DNA from 2 places in the Cytobacillus spartinae genome. Region 1 is predicted to be linked to the other one. Evidence: riboswitches for the same ligand, from Rfam matches in the RefSeq annotation. Region 1 holds a riboswitch; the other holds the start of a gene.
What was found. Region 1 has a riboswitch for cyclic di-GMP ahead of ACFYKX_RS13615 (HD-GYP domain-containing protein). Riboswitches for the same ligand answer to the same signal wherever they lie in the genome.

Region 1 (5,968 bases):
ATTGTTATATTCTTCAATAACTCGATTAATTTCTGCGGTTACTTCTGCTAGATTTTCACATGACCTATACTCAGCTAGATCTTTAAAGTGTCCAAAGAACCCTTCCATTGGGGCATTGTCCCAACAGTTTCCCTTACGGGACATTGATTGGGTTAACCCAAGTTTTTTCACCTTCATTTGAAAAGCGGGATGAGTATAATGGAAACCCTGGTCTGAATGTAGGATTGCATCAGGGTGGAAATGATTATTTACTGCTTTTTTTAGCTTTTCTAATGTCTTATATACAATATCCATTTCCAAGGTTGTAGATATATGATGCGCCAGGATTTCATTGGTTGATCCATCTTTTACACATGATAAATAAGCCTTCTGACCCTTACCATAGTAAATATAAGTAATATCTGTAAGCAATACTTTCCCTGGTTCCCCTTGGTTAAAGTTACGGTCGAGAAGGTTAGGGCAAGTGCGGTGCTCCTGGGTCGCCTTTGCCATCTTACGATATGGATTTGCCTTTCTAATCTTTGCTACCAAACCATACTTTTTCATGAGTCTTCTAATCTTCTTATGGTTCATGACAGCTGAATAATCATTTTCCATAATCATTTTTATTTGAAGGGCACCAACCTTCTCATTCTTAGAAGAGAAAATTGTTCTTATTAATTCAATATCCAGTTCATCTTGCTCATTTCGAATCTCCCTTGAAGGAGCAGCCTTAACCCAATCATAATAGCCACTTCGGCTTACACCAGCCAATTTACATAGATAAGTAATAGTGTCCTTCAATTGATGTTCCCTTACAGTCTTCTCAATCAGATAGAACTTTTCAGCTGGTGTTAGAATTGTTTCTTCTTCAACGCCTGCCTTTCTAGTTCTTCGAGCTTTTTTAGGAAGTCCACTTCAGCTTCAAGGAATTTTATTCTCGCTTCTGCTTTCTTTAATTTATCCTCCACAGAAAGGGTTCTTGAAGAAGGTCTCCCCGTACTTCCTTTCCCTCGGCGTTCCGTGAGGAAGCCTTCTTCTCCAAACCTTTCAAAAGTTTCCCTCCATCTTGAAAGACAACGTTTAGGTTGATCTTTGCCTATTATCTCAAGGTTGAACCCATTTTCAATAAAGATTTGGGAAGGACCTTTCCCTAATTTATATTCTTGTACTGCTTTTATCTTAAATTCAGCTTTGTAAGAAATAGATTTATCAGATGCATTGATTATATTTGGATTCTTCTCTAGTTCTTTAATTTGAAATTCTGTATATATATTCTTGGCCATGATAATCCCCCGTTTTACGTATGAATTCATTATAAACGGGATTTTCTAATTAGATATAAAAAACCCCGAATAAGGGGCACCTTTTTTAATGGTGTCCGTTATTCGGGGTATAGTTCATTAATTCAGCTTAAGTCGTTTTTTGTGGCGGAGTGGTCCCTATTTTGTCGAATAATCGATAAATCCTAAAATTAGAAGAAAAATCATGATATTCGAAGAAAAAATTAAATTTCGATTGATAAAGAACAATTTTCAACGAATAATTAAAAGTTTGATGTTTATTACGAACTTATTTCATAAATCTAGCAACTTAATTTCAAACAAAATAAAAACCCACACTAAAAAAGTACGGGTTTGGGCATACTTCAAGCCTCATCTTACAATTTTTTAAGATATAAGTCTATGAATTATTTTTTTCTCCCCTATAATGAGACTTCAGAGGAGATGATAGCATGTTTACGATTAAAACAAATCGACTTGGATTTTTGCCGATGACAGCTGAGTCCATTGAAGCAGCTTTGAGCGGTCCTGCGGAATTTGAACATACTAGTCAGGTTAAAATACCAGAAGACTTTGTAAACAGCATTTATAGAGACCGCGTTTTTCCCATCAGGCTACAAAAGATAACAGCTAACCCCAAACTTATCCCGTGGTATGGATTCATCGTTGAACTCGAATCAAATACAGTAGTAGGTACAATAGGCTTTAAATCCTTACCAAATGAAAATGGACTAGTTGAGATAGGTTATGGAATCCACCATACATTCAGCGGAAAAGGGTATGCAACGGAGATGGCTAAAGGGTTAATTAGCTGGGCTTTCAAACAGCCAGGTGTTAAAGGTATAACTGCAACAGACGTACAAAAAGATAACTTTGCATCTATAAAAATATTAGAAAAACTCGGAATGACCGTAACGAATCAAAAAGTGACATCCATTGATTTTATACTCTATAAAGAATAGGAATCAATTCCTACAAATTTTGACAAAGTTTTTATTACTTTAAAGCATAATTTCGTGTAAAATTAAACTATTCGAGTTACTAAATGTTTTAAATTTATATATAGGACAAAGGCAAACCTATCGAAAGGTAGGGACGCAAAGCCACGGGTCTAAGGTTTTTCTATGATCGCCGGGTTACCGAAACAGATGGATTCTTAAACTTTCCTCCTCCTTTTTCGGGAGGATTTTATATTTTCACTGTAAAAGAAAGAAGGTATAACAATGAGAATGATTCATATCGACTCATATGATTATGATACGATGCAGCTGGCAAAGCCTGTATATGATTCGAGACGAAGAATCTTATTAGCAGCAGGTCGGTCCATTCATCCTACATACTTACAAAAGATAAAAGAATTGAATATTCGGAGCTTAATTGTTGAAGATGCTGAATCAGCAGGGATTACGCTTGATGAGATGTTAGACATGCCAACTTGGATGGACGCTATTAAACTTGTAGAAGAAGTGTACACCGAGGTAAAAAGAAACAAAAGCATCTCTCAGATTACGGTCAAGCGTATTCAAGAGTTTGTGGGCAAACTTCTGATGGAGGTACGAAATCGTCCGATTATTGTCCTTATTCCATCGACGGCACTAACCCCTGAATTGATTCCATATGCACATGCTGTAAATGTTGCTCTTTTATCGGTTCAAGTCGGAACAAAATTGAACTATAATATGATTCAACTAAGAGATTTAGCGATTGGGGCCCTTTTACATGATATCGGTAAGGTGATTGGAAATGAGGAAAATCATCCAACAGAAGGGTTTGAGCTTTTACGAAAAACGAGAGAATTAAAGGTTCTCACGACACATGTTGCCTTTCAACATCATGAGTCATTAGACGGAAGTGGATATCCGAGAAGAATTAGAGGCGAAGAATTCCTTGAAGTTGGCCAGATCGGTGGAATTGCTAATCTTTATGAAAATCTAATTTCAAAGGAAAAATACCCTCCTCATTTGGCAATGGAAATGATTATGACGAAGTCTGAAAATACGTATAGTCATGCTGTTGTACAGGCGTTTTGTAATGGGGTTCCCACTTATCCACCGGGTACAAAAGTTAAGCTCAATAACGGACAAGTAGGCATTGTTTATAAAATTGACCAAAACCTACATAGACCAACTGTCCGCATACTATCAACCATGGAAGAAATCTCACTTGCTGATCAACCGACACTAATGATTCAGGAAGTAGACCAATCAATTGAAACTGTGTAGAAACTTAATTTTCCTCATAACTCGTCCCATGCAATCATATAGTAGACTAACAAAGACATCCCACCTTTGGAGATGTCTTTTTAAATAAATCGGTTGCTACATACGCAAAAATTAGAGAATGGTAGGATAGAAACAAAAGCATTGGCCGAACGAACGAGGGGGAAAATCATGAATCGGAAATGGATCGCTCTTTTAATGACAGGCTCTCTGTTAACAGGAGCAGGTGGGACATATACGTATATGAAGTGGAATATGGACGAGGAAACTCGTTCTCAGCTAGAAGAACATACAGAGGATCAGAATGTGGGTTCTTCAGAGAATATTAATCTAGAAGATTTAGATAAGGTTGGCAAAGCATATGAACTTATTTTAAGCAGCTATGTGGAACAGGTGGAGCAAGAGAAGCTTGTTGAAGGTGCCATTCAAGGGATGCTCTCTACTCTTGAAGATCCGTATTCTGTTTATATGGATAAGGAAACGGCCAAGCAATTTAATGAAACATTGGAATCTTCTTTTGAGGGCATCGGAGCAGAGGTAAGTACGGTGGATGGAAAAATTATTATTGTTGCGCCGTTCAAGGATTCTCCTGCAGAAAAGGCAGGGCTTAAGCCGAATGATGAAATTTTATCCGTAGATGGCGAAAGCGTTGAAGGGCTTGATTTATATGAAGCGACACTTAAAATTCGTGGAGAAAAGGGAACGAAGGTAAAGCTAGAAATTGCTCGTAAAGGCTTGTCCGATCCTCTGACCATTGAAGTAAAAAGAGATGAAATTCCTCAAATTACCGTGTACAGTGATCTTAAAAAGCAAAGCGGCAAAAATATCGGATATTTAGAGATTACTTCCTTCTCTGAAGAAACAGCTAAAGAGTTTAAAACCGAACTCAAACGCTTAGAGAAAAAGGGAATGGATGGGTTAATAATTGATGTTCGTGGAAATCCGGGCGGGCTTTTATCCAGTGTTGAAGAAATTTTAAAGGAGTTTGTATCCAAAGAAAAACCGTATGTACAAATTCAAAAACGAAATGGCGAGAAGATGCGTTATTTCTCCAATCTTGAAAAAGACAAAGAGTATCCTGTTGCGGTTCTCATTGACCAAGGAAGTGCATCGGCATCTGAGATCTTGGCTGGTGCGTTAAAAGAAGCGGAAGGATTCAAACTGATTGGGGAAAGAACGTTTGGAAAAGGTACGGTTCAACAAGCAGTTCCTATGGGGGATGGAAGTAACATTAAGCTCACGCTTTTTAAATGGCTAACACCTGATGGCAACTGGATTCATAGAGAGGGAATCGAGCCAAATATGGAAGTAACTCAGCCTGCTATTTATCATACTCATCCTTTACAGATTGAAGAGCCATTGAAGAAGGATATGAATAATGAGCAGGTAATGAATGCCCAACAAATGCTTGATGGTCTAGGTTTAGCCCCTGGCCGCGAGGATGGATATTTTAGTGAGTCAACAGAAGTGGCAGTAAGAGCATTTCAACAGCAAAATGGTTTGAAAGTTACTGGGATGATTGATTCTAAAACTGCTGCTGCGTTAGAACAAGCTGTTATTCAAGAAATGAGAAAAGAACAAAATGATCTTCAACTACAGACGGCTATACGATATTTGTCGAGATAGTTCTCTACAACTCTCACATGTCTTTATTTAAGCGTTTATTTCATGTATAATGAACATATGATATGAAGAGAAGTGCGCGAACACTTCTCCAGCAACCTCACCGTAAGGGTGGTGGTTGTATAATAAGCTTTATTTTTTACTTAAACCACCCCTTTGCTTCCTACGGCGCGGGGTGGTTTTCTCGTTTTCTAGTATATTCTTCCGAAAAAAATAAGCACCTAATTCCCGTACTATTCCTCTCAAAATTTCTCGTAGAAATTCAAGAAATGTTTCCATCATTATCACCTCCTTCCCTCATTGGAAAGAAGACAACAACCAACCACCCTCACAATATTCAGTTGCAATTTCAGTTTATCACACTCTCTACCATGTCTTCTATAAAAATAAGAACATTTGTTCCTATTTACCTATAAAAAATAGTCTCCAAAATATTACAAAAATATTTATAATGCTTGTCACCTACTATATTTGGTAAAATAAAGGGTAATAGATATTTCGTTGAAATCTAGTAATAGATTCTGAGATAGAGGGTGACTTCAGATGGTGCAAGATTGGCTCATGCAGTTTTTAATCGGAACATTAAAAATATTGATTCATCCAGTATTCTACTGCCTGTTTTTTGCGGCGGCATTGATGGGTGTTGCGCGTGTAAAACGAGAGCGGAAGGACTTCCATGTAAGAGCAGAGAATGCTTACTTTGAATTAAGGCAGCTTCTCCCACTTGGTATCCTATTAGGATTAATCATCTCAGTAATTACAATCGGAGCAGGCATGGTCGTTCCGCTTGCAGCTATATTCCTTACCGGCTTCCTTACCATAGTAGGGGCCTTAACGACAAAAGTCAGAGTGTTATCGCCAGTG
Region 2 (5,968 bases), on a different contig from region 1:
GTGCAAAAAGCGCGGTAAATCAACGTTTTGGATATTATTTACTGTAACATCTTTAACGGTGATTTACCGTTTTTTACAGGAATGCGTTAGCAAAATGTTAGCATTTTGTTAATACCGTTGTTAAATGAGAATCTTCTTTAAGTGATAAATAAAAGCAGGTAAGAGATATTTTTTCCTTTTCCTGTTGTTACTTTCAACTTTTTGAATTTTCATTTTCGTTATTTTTATTTAATTCCTTAATTTTCAGTGTAACATCTACTGCAAATCCAACACCCTTGGCAGCGAGTTCTCCCATTTTACCAGCTGCTTTTAATCGAGTTTCTTCCGGTAATTGGTTCAATAAATCTTTTTTATTCATTTCATTTCCTCTAGGCATTTTAATTTGGTTTAAGATAAATCTAATTTATATAATTCCTCGTATTCATTTATTTAAATCAATGGTTATTTCTGTTTTTGAAACATTAGGCTATACTTTTTAGTTTTTAAATTCTTTTTTAAAAATCAAATCCTAAATTATTGGTTAGGTCACCATCAGGATTTGTTCTCTCATAACCTCCGCCTTCACTAGCAGTTAGGTCATGGTGAGTATTTCCATCTCCATCTCTCCAATAACCATCAACATGAGTACCGTCATTTCTTGTATAATCTTGAACATAATGTGGATTAACATCGTGTGTACCAACTAAATTATTTTCACTAACGTTATTAAGATTCTGCTGATTAGTAAATGGATTATTTTCAGATCCTCCACTTAATTGAATTTCCTCAACTTTACCCATGTTTTCAAATGGATCATTTGATTGTTGCTGTTGTCTGAAGGGATTTTGGAACATTTCCCGTTACCTCCTTCTGAAAGTTTTCTAGATATTGGTTACTTAAATTAACTGTTTGATGTGTTAATTCAACTAATTCCTTTTTCTTTATTGTAACAGAATCGTCAATCGGTAATTGCTTATATGTGTAATACTGTGTAATTTTATTAAACAATTCCTTTTGAACTTCTTTTGATTCAAGTTGCGGTTTATATATTTGATGAAGCTGTTGGAATGTTTGATAAACAGAGTTGTTTGTCTCATTAATATAATATGGTAATAGTGTTTGAATAAGATGTTCAAGAGAATCGGTCATCTTATCAACACTAAAGCTTATTCTATTTTTTTCATTGTTTTCTCTAATCTTCTCTTGCTCTTTTGCATAAGAATCAGAATACCTTGTATTAATACCTGTTAAAATTCCACTAAGAAAGAAAGGTGCAGCAAGACCACCACTTAAAGCTGTAGCCATAAATCCTAATACTCCCATACCAGTTGCTAATTTATACCCATCTTTTGTTCTCTTGTCAATTATTTTTGTATAATCTTCCCTTGGAATTAGAACAAAAGAAACTGATGCAATTGAATTTTCAATCTCATTTAATGAACGATTAATTTGGCTAGTTAAGCTCATTAAATTACGCTGTAAACTCTTATAAGGTATATGTACTGACTGATCTCTTAGAATATTTGCATCCTCATTTGCCAACGTAGAGGGAAGGTATATTGATACAGTATCAAAATGTTTTTTTAGTGCTTGTATAGAATAATATAAATAATTTATGATTTTCCCATTCTTTAAATCAATATTCTTTTCACTTTTCTGTATTTCTTTAAAACCATGATACATTGCAAAAATCTGCCCAAAGTAATGAAAGAGTATATAATCATTAACTTGGCGGCTATAACTCAAATACATCTGTTCTGCTGGTATCATTTCCAATGACTTGTTTTTCGAATAATAGTAAGTTTTATAGATTAAATCTTTTATTATTGTGTTTGGGACATTAATAACTAAATTTTTCTTATCATCTATTGTTGTAATTTGAATTTCCGAAAAGATTGAGTCCTTTTCTCCATAATTTATTATAGATATGTCAGTAATTTCTTCATTAAAATATTTATAATGAATTGTAGAAGGGCTTTGTGATAACAAAATTTTGTCTTCATCTTGTTTGATAAAGAATGGTTCATCCTTGGAAGTGTACCCAAATATATATGAACTACTGTTCTGTTGTGCAAAAAACTCTTTTATATGACTTTTTACAAATACTTTCAATAAAGCTATTTGATTTCTAGATATCATAAAGACATTATTGCTATCTATTTGAACTTCCATTTTTTTAATATCTAACGTATTTAGAAGTTTAAAATTACTTTTCAAATAAAACTTGACCTTTGAATCTTCTGAAATGATGCTTACTTCTTCACCTTTAAAGGATTCACCATCTAAAACACCACTTAATTTACCCATTCTACATAACAATTTATTACTGTTTTTTATATAGTTTTTCTCTAAATATTCTTTAAGACTACTACCGTCATAGATACTCAACTGATAAATAGTATTTTCATATTCAAACACTATTTTATTGTCAATTTTACTATAATAAGATTTTGCCTTAGAACTTTTAAGTGTAACTAAACATTCCTTTTCAAGTTCATCTACTAGGTAAATAGTGTTAGAGTCAAAACAAATTGCAATACTTTTATCAGTAACAAATCTATCAGAAATAGTCGCCGTTAAACTAGTCATAAAGATTTCAGAAACGTCTCCAACTAGATTAAATATATTCTGATTATAATTCTTCACATTATTTATAACCTCTTTTTTAAACTTTTCATCAAAAGTATATAGCTTTAATTCATATATAGTTGAATTTCTTAAAGAAAAGACCCCACAGATTGTAATATACTTGCCCTTATCCTCAATGCTCTTAATACGATAAAAAGGAATTTCATCAATATAATAATCTTTAGAAAATTTAAGTTTGTTTTTCTCTATTTTAATATTATCTGTAAAGGTAAAATAATCTCCAAATTTTCCATTTCCAATTCTATATTTACAAATACTATATATTTTACTATTACTCTTACTCACTAGTTTATTTTGAGGAAGTTTTTCGTAAACATTAATAAATTCCTGATCAGATAAGGTTACATTAAATGAAAATGCTCCGACTTCCCTATTTGATAATGTAATATTATTCTCATTAAATGAAATCTCTATATTTCCTATATAGACTTTACATTGTTCCTCACCAAAAATCCCCCCTGTATCGTGAGCAAAGACTCTTCCTTGGTTCGTAATATAAAAACTTTTTGTCCCTACAATAGATTTGTTAGAAAAATTAAACACATCTCCAGATTCATATATCGAAACTTCTCCTTGATAAAATTGATTACTTACAACTGAGACGACCATGTAATTCCCTCTATTCTTGTATTTTCGTTATAGTAAAAAAATAACGCCCATAGAAAAGGGCGTTTCAATTTATTAATTGCAACTGGCTGGCATTTCCACAGAATTAGCCCCTTTAGTTTTGCGTCCTACTTTTTCAAGTAGTTTGCCATTATTGAAATTTTATAGTAATTAATTCCTACTAAAATGTTACTATAAATATTATGAATTGGATAGTGGCTGTAAAAAATAAACATCTAATATTGCTTCCTTTACTGCATTGAGAATTATATATTTTCTACTAAAAACCATATTTCTTTTCCCGTATTTCAAAGGCTTCTTTCCCACCTTCAAGTATTTCACAAACATGTGTTTTTATACCTTTACCGTCGATTCTAATATCATGTTCCTTAAAATCACATTCTATTCCACCAGTCAAATATTCAAATCTATGATTGGCATTTTCTATAAGCTGGCCATCTTGATTTGCTACGATTACATTTTCCGAATCTGTTAATACTACTAAATTTGCATTATGAGTTACAATTATGATTTGTCTTGTATCTTTTTTTCTCTTCAATATATCAACAAGATCCTTGCTAATTGTTCTGTTATCTAGATTATCCTCTGGCTGATCAATCAAGATAGGGTGCTTCTCATCACTCATTTCTAAGAATAACTCTAAAAGCACTAAACCTCGTTTGCCCGGCGACATTTGATTTAAACTATCTCCGTCCTTTAGGAAATCAAAAACAATTTTTGTCTGTCCTGTATTAAACAAATGCTCTACGGCATCTTGTTTTGTAAATGATTTTCGAAGTTTTAATTTCGACTCATCAGTTTCTATAATCGAATCACAAATATGTTTCAATTTATCAAGATAATTCTCGATTTCAAATATAAATTGGTCATTCTCATCAAAAAGTAATAAACCTTCTGTATTTGGAAATAAGTTACTTATCTTTCCCCTCCTATTAAATAACGATAAGAAGCTTTCCTCAAATTTCGTATTTTCAAAGATAATATCAGTTTTAAGAATCAAATTTGAGAACTCATTTTTGTCATCAAAATAGTTCTTTATTTCTAATAGAATTTCTAAATATTTTTCAAAAGTATAATATATCCCTTCTTTTATCTGGTTAATAGTAATCTTCAGTTCCTTGTTTGTTCCCTCATATATCTCTAATTGCTTTATTAATTTTTCTTGTTCACTTAAACTTTGTTGATACTGAGATATATCTGATAAACCTTTTAATTTGTCTTGATATGGCTTTAGCTTTTCTTCAATTGACACAATCTTTTCATCCTGAAGTTTTTTCCACTCTAAATATGCTTTACTCTTAATATCAAATTCATTTAGCGTATTCACAAAAGCCTTATTTACTTGAATACTTAACTTATCCGTAAGCTCTAAATATTCATGAGGTAACCCTATAGATAAGTCCTTTATACTACTATTAAAATATGAAACCAAAGAATTTAATTCTCTTGAAGCAGTTATGCCTTTTTCGTTATTTTGAATATTTTCTCTGATTAAATTCTGAATTTCTTTCTTTTCGTTTTCGAATTGTTTCATTTCCAATTCACCCTTTGGTGATATGTTGGAAGATTTAATTCTCTCATCTATCAGTTTTTGAAGTTTGTCATATTCTTTTTGGAGTGCCTCTTTATTTCCTTCACTTTTGATTTTTTCTTCATTTGTAATTAAATCCTGAATTTTCTCAAATAATCGTCCAATATCAAATTTGATTTCTTTAGAGAAATTTTTTATTTGCTCTCGTTTTTCTGTGAAGAACCTCGAATGAGCTTCATTTTGCATTAAAATTTCTACAATCTTTTTCTGTAGATCTTTATTAGCTGTTTCCTCTGATAAAGAATTTATATACATTTGTGGAATATATGTAACTTTACCTTTACTTTCAGAAAAATTATTAGAAGAATCTCCATTTCTCCAGTTAACTTGAAATTTTAAACCTTCTATAAAACTGGATGAATATGGATTCTTCCAATTATCATCCATCATCCGAGTTTCTAATTCATCTGTAGAAATTGCTTGTGCTATTTTGTATAGAAGTAGCGATTTACCAGAAGATTTACCTCCAATTATTGTGTTCAATCCAGAATTCAACTTGATCTCTGTAGAAGTAAACTCGTTGCTATCAAGAAATTTAATTGAATTAATAATATTGTAATCCGATTTTAAATCAGGGTTATTTTCCTGTATGGTAACTCTTTTTTCTGGTTCGTGAATAATCTGTAATAACCCATTAAACGTGGGATCCGACTTGATCCATGTATATCTATTCAATTCTGGTTTACATATTCTTTCTATTTTATGTGCATCTGAACCATGAATACATGGTTTCAGCGAGCCATAGTTTTCTATTATTTTTTCTTTCGAATGATTTGACGCTTTACCAAGAAAAAAATCCCTATCTACAGGTCTACTTGAAAAGACAGCATCAGCGAACTGATAAATTTTTCGCTGTTCTATTTGCATAGAATTTTCTCTAACACCAGAAGCTCCATCAGTAGATTTATTAGCAACAATTGTGAATACGTTATTCTCAAAGATCTTTTTATTTTGACTAAAAACATTTTTTAATCTATCAATAGAAATTTTAAATTGGTTCATACCTTCTTTTAGTGCTTCCTGATCGCTAATATCCCTAGTTTTAGTCATTTTTCCTAATTCTATTAAATCATCATTTGTACAACTAAACGTGTTCCCACCATATTCATATTTAAGTTCTCT

Region 2: linked by a shared signal. The riboswitch ahead of ACFYKX_RS25875 (hypothetical protein) and the one ahead of ACFYKX_RS13615 (HD-GYP domain-containing protein) in region 1 are both predicted to bind cyclic di-GMP.

The regions. Positions count from the first base shown of each region.
Region 1 is NZ_JBIACK010000006.1:77,656-83,623, reverse strand. Features, by position in the region: one part of gene ACFYKX_RS13625 (IS3 family transposase) at 1-893, opposite strand, end outside; one part of gene ACFYKX_RS13625 (IS3 family transposase) at 893-1,265, opposite strand; gene ACFYKX_RS13620 (GNAT family N-acetyltransferase) at 1,715-2,224, shown strand; cyclic di-GMP riboswitch class I at 2,325-2,406, shown strand; gene ACFYKX_RS13615 (HD-GYP domain-containing protein) at 2,486-3,484, shown strand; gene ACFYKX_RS13610 (S41 family peptidase) at 3,653-5,107, shown strand; gene ACFYKX_RS13605 (PDZ domain-containing protein) at 5,648-5,968, shown strand, end outside.
Region 2 is NZ_JBIACK010000022.1:35,354-41,321, reverse strand. Features, by position in the region: gene ACFYKX_RS25885 (hypothetical protein) at 194-358, opposite strand; gene ACFYKX_RS25880 (hypothetical protein) at 495-833, opposite strand; gene ACFYKX_RS25875 (hypothetical protein) at 793-3,237, opposite strand; cyclic di-GMP riboswitch class I at 3,312-3,394, opposite strand; gene ACFYKX_RS25870 (TrlF family AAA-like ATPase) at 3,515-5,968, opposite strand, start outside.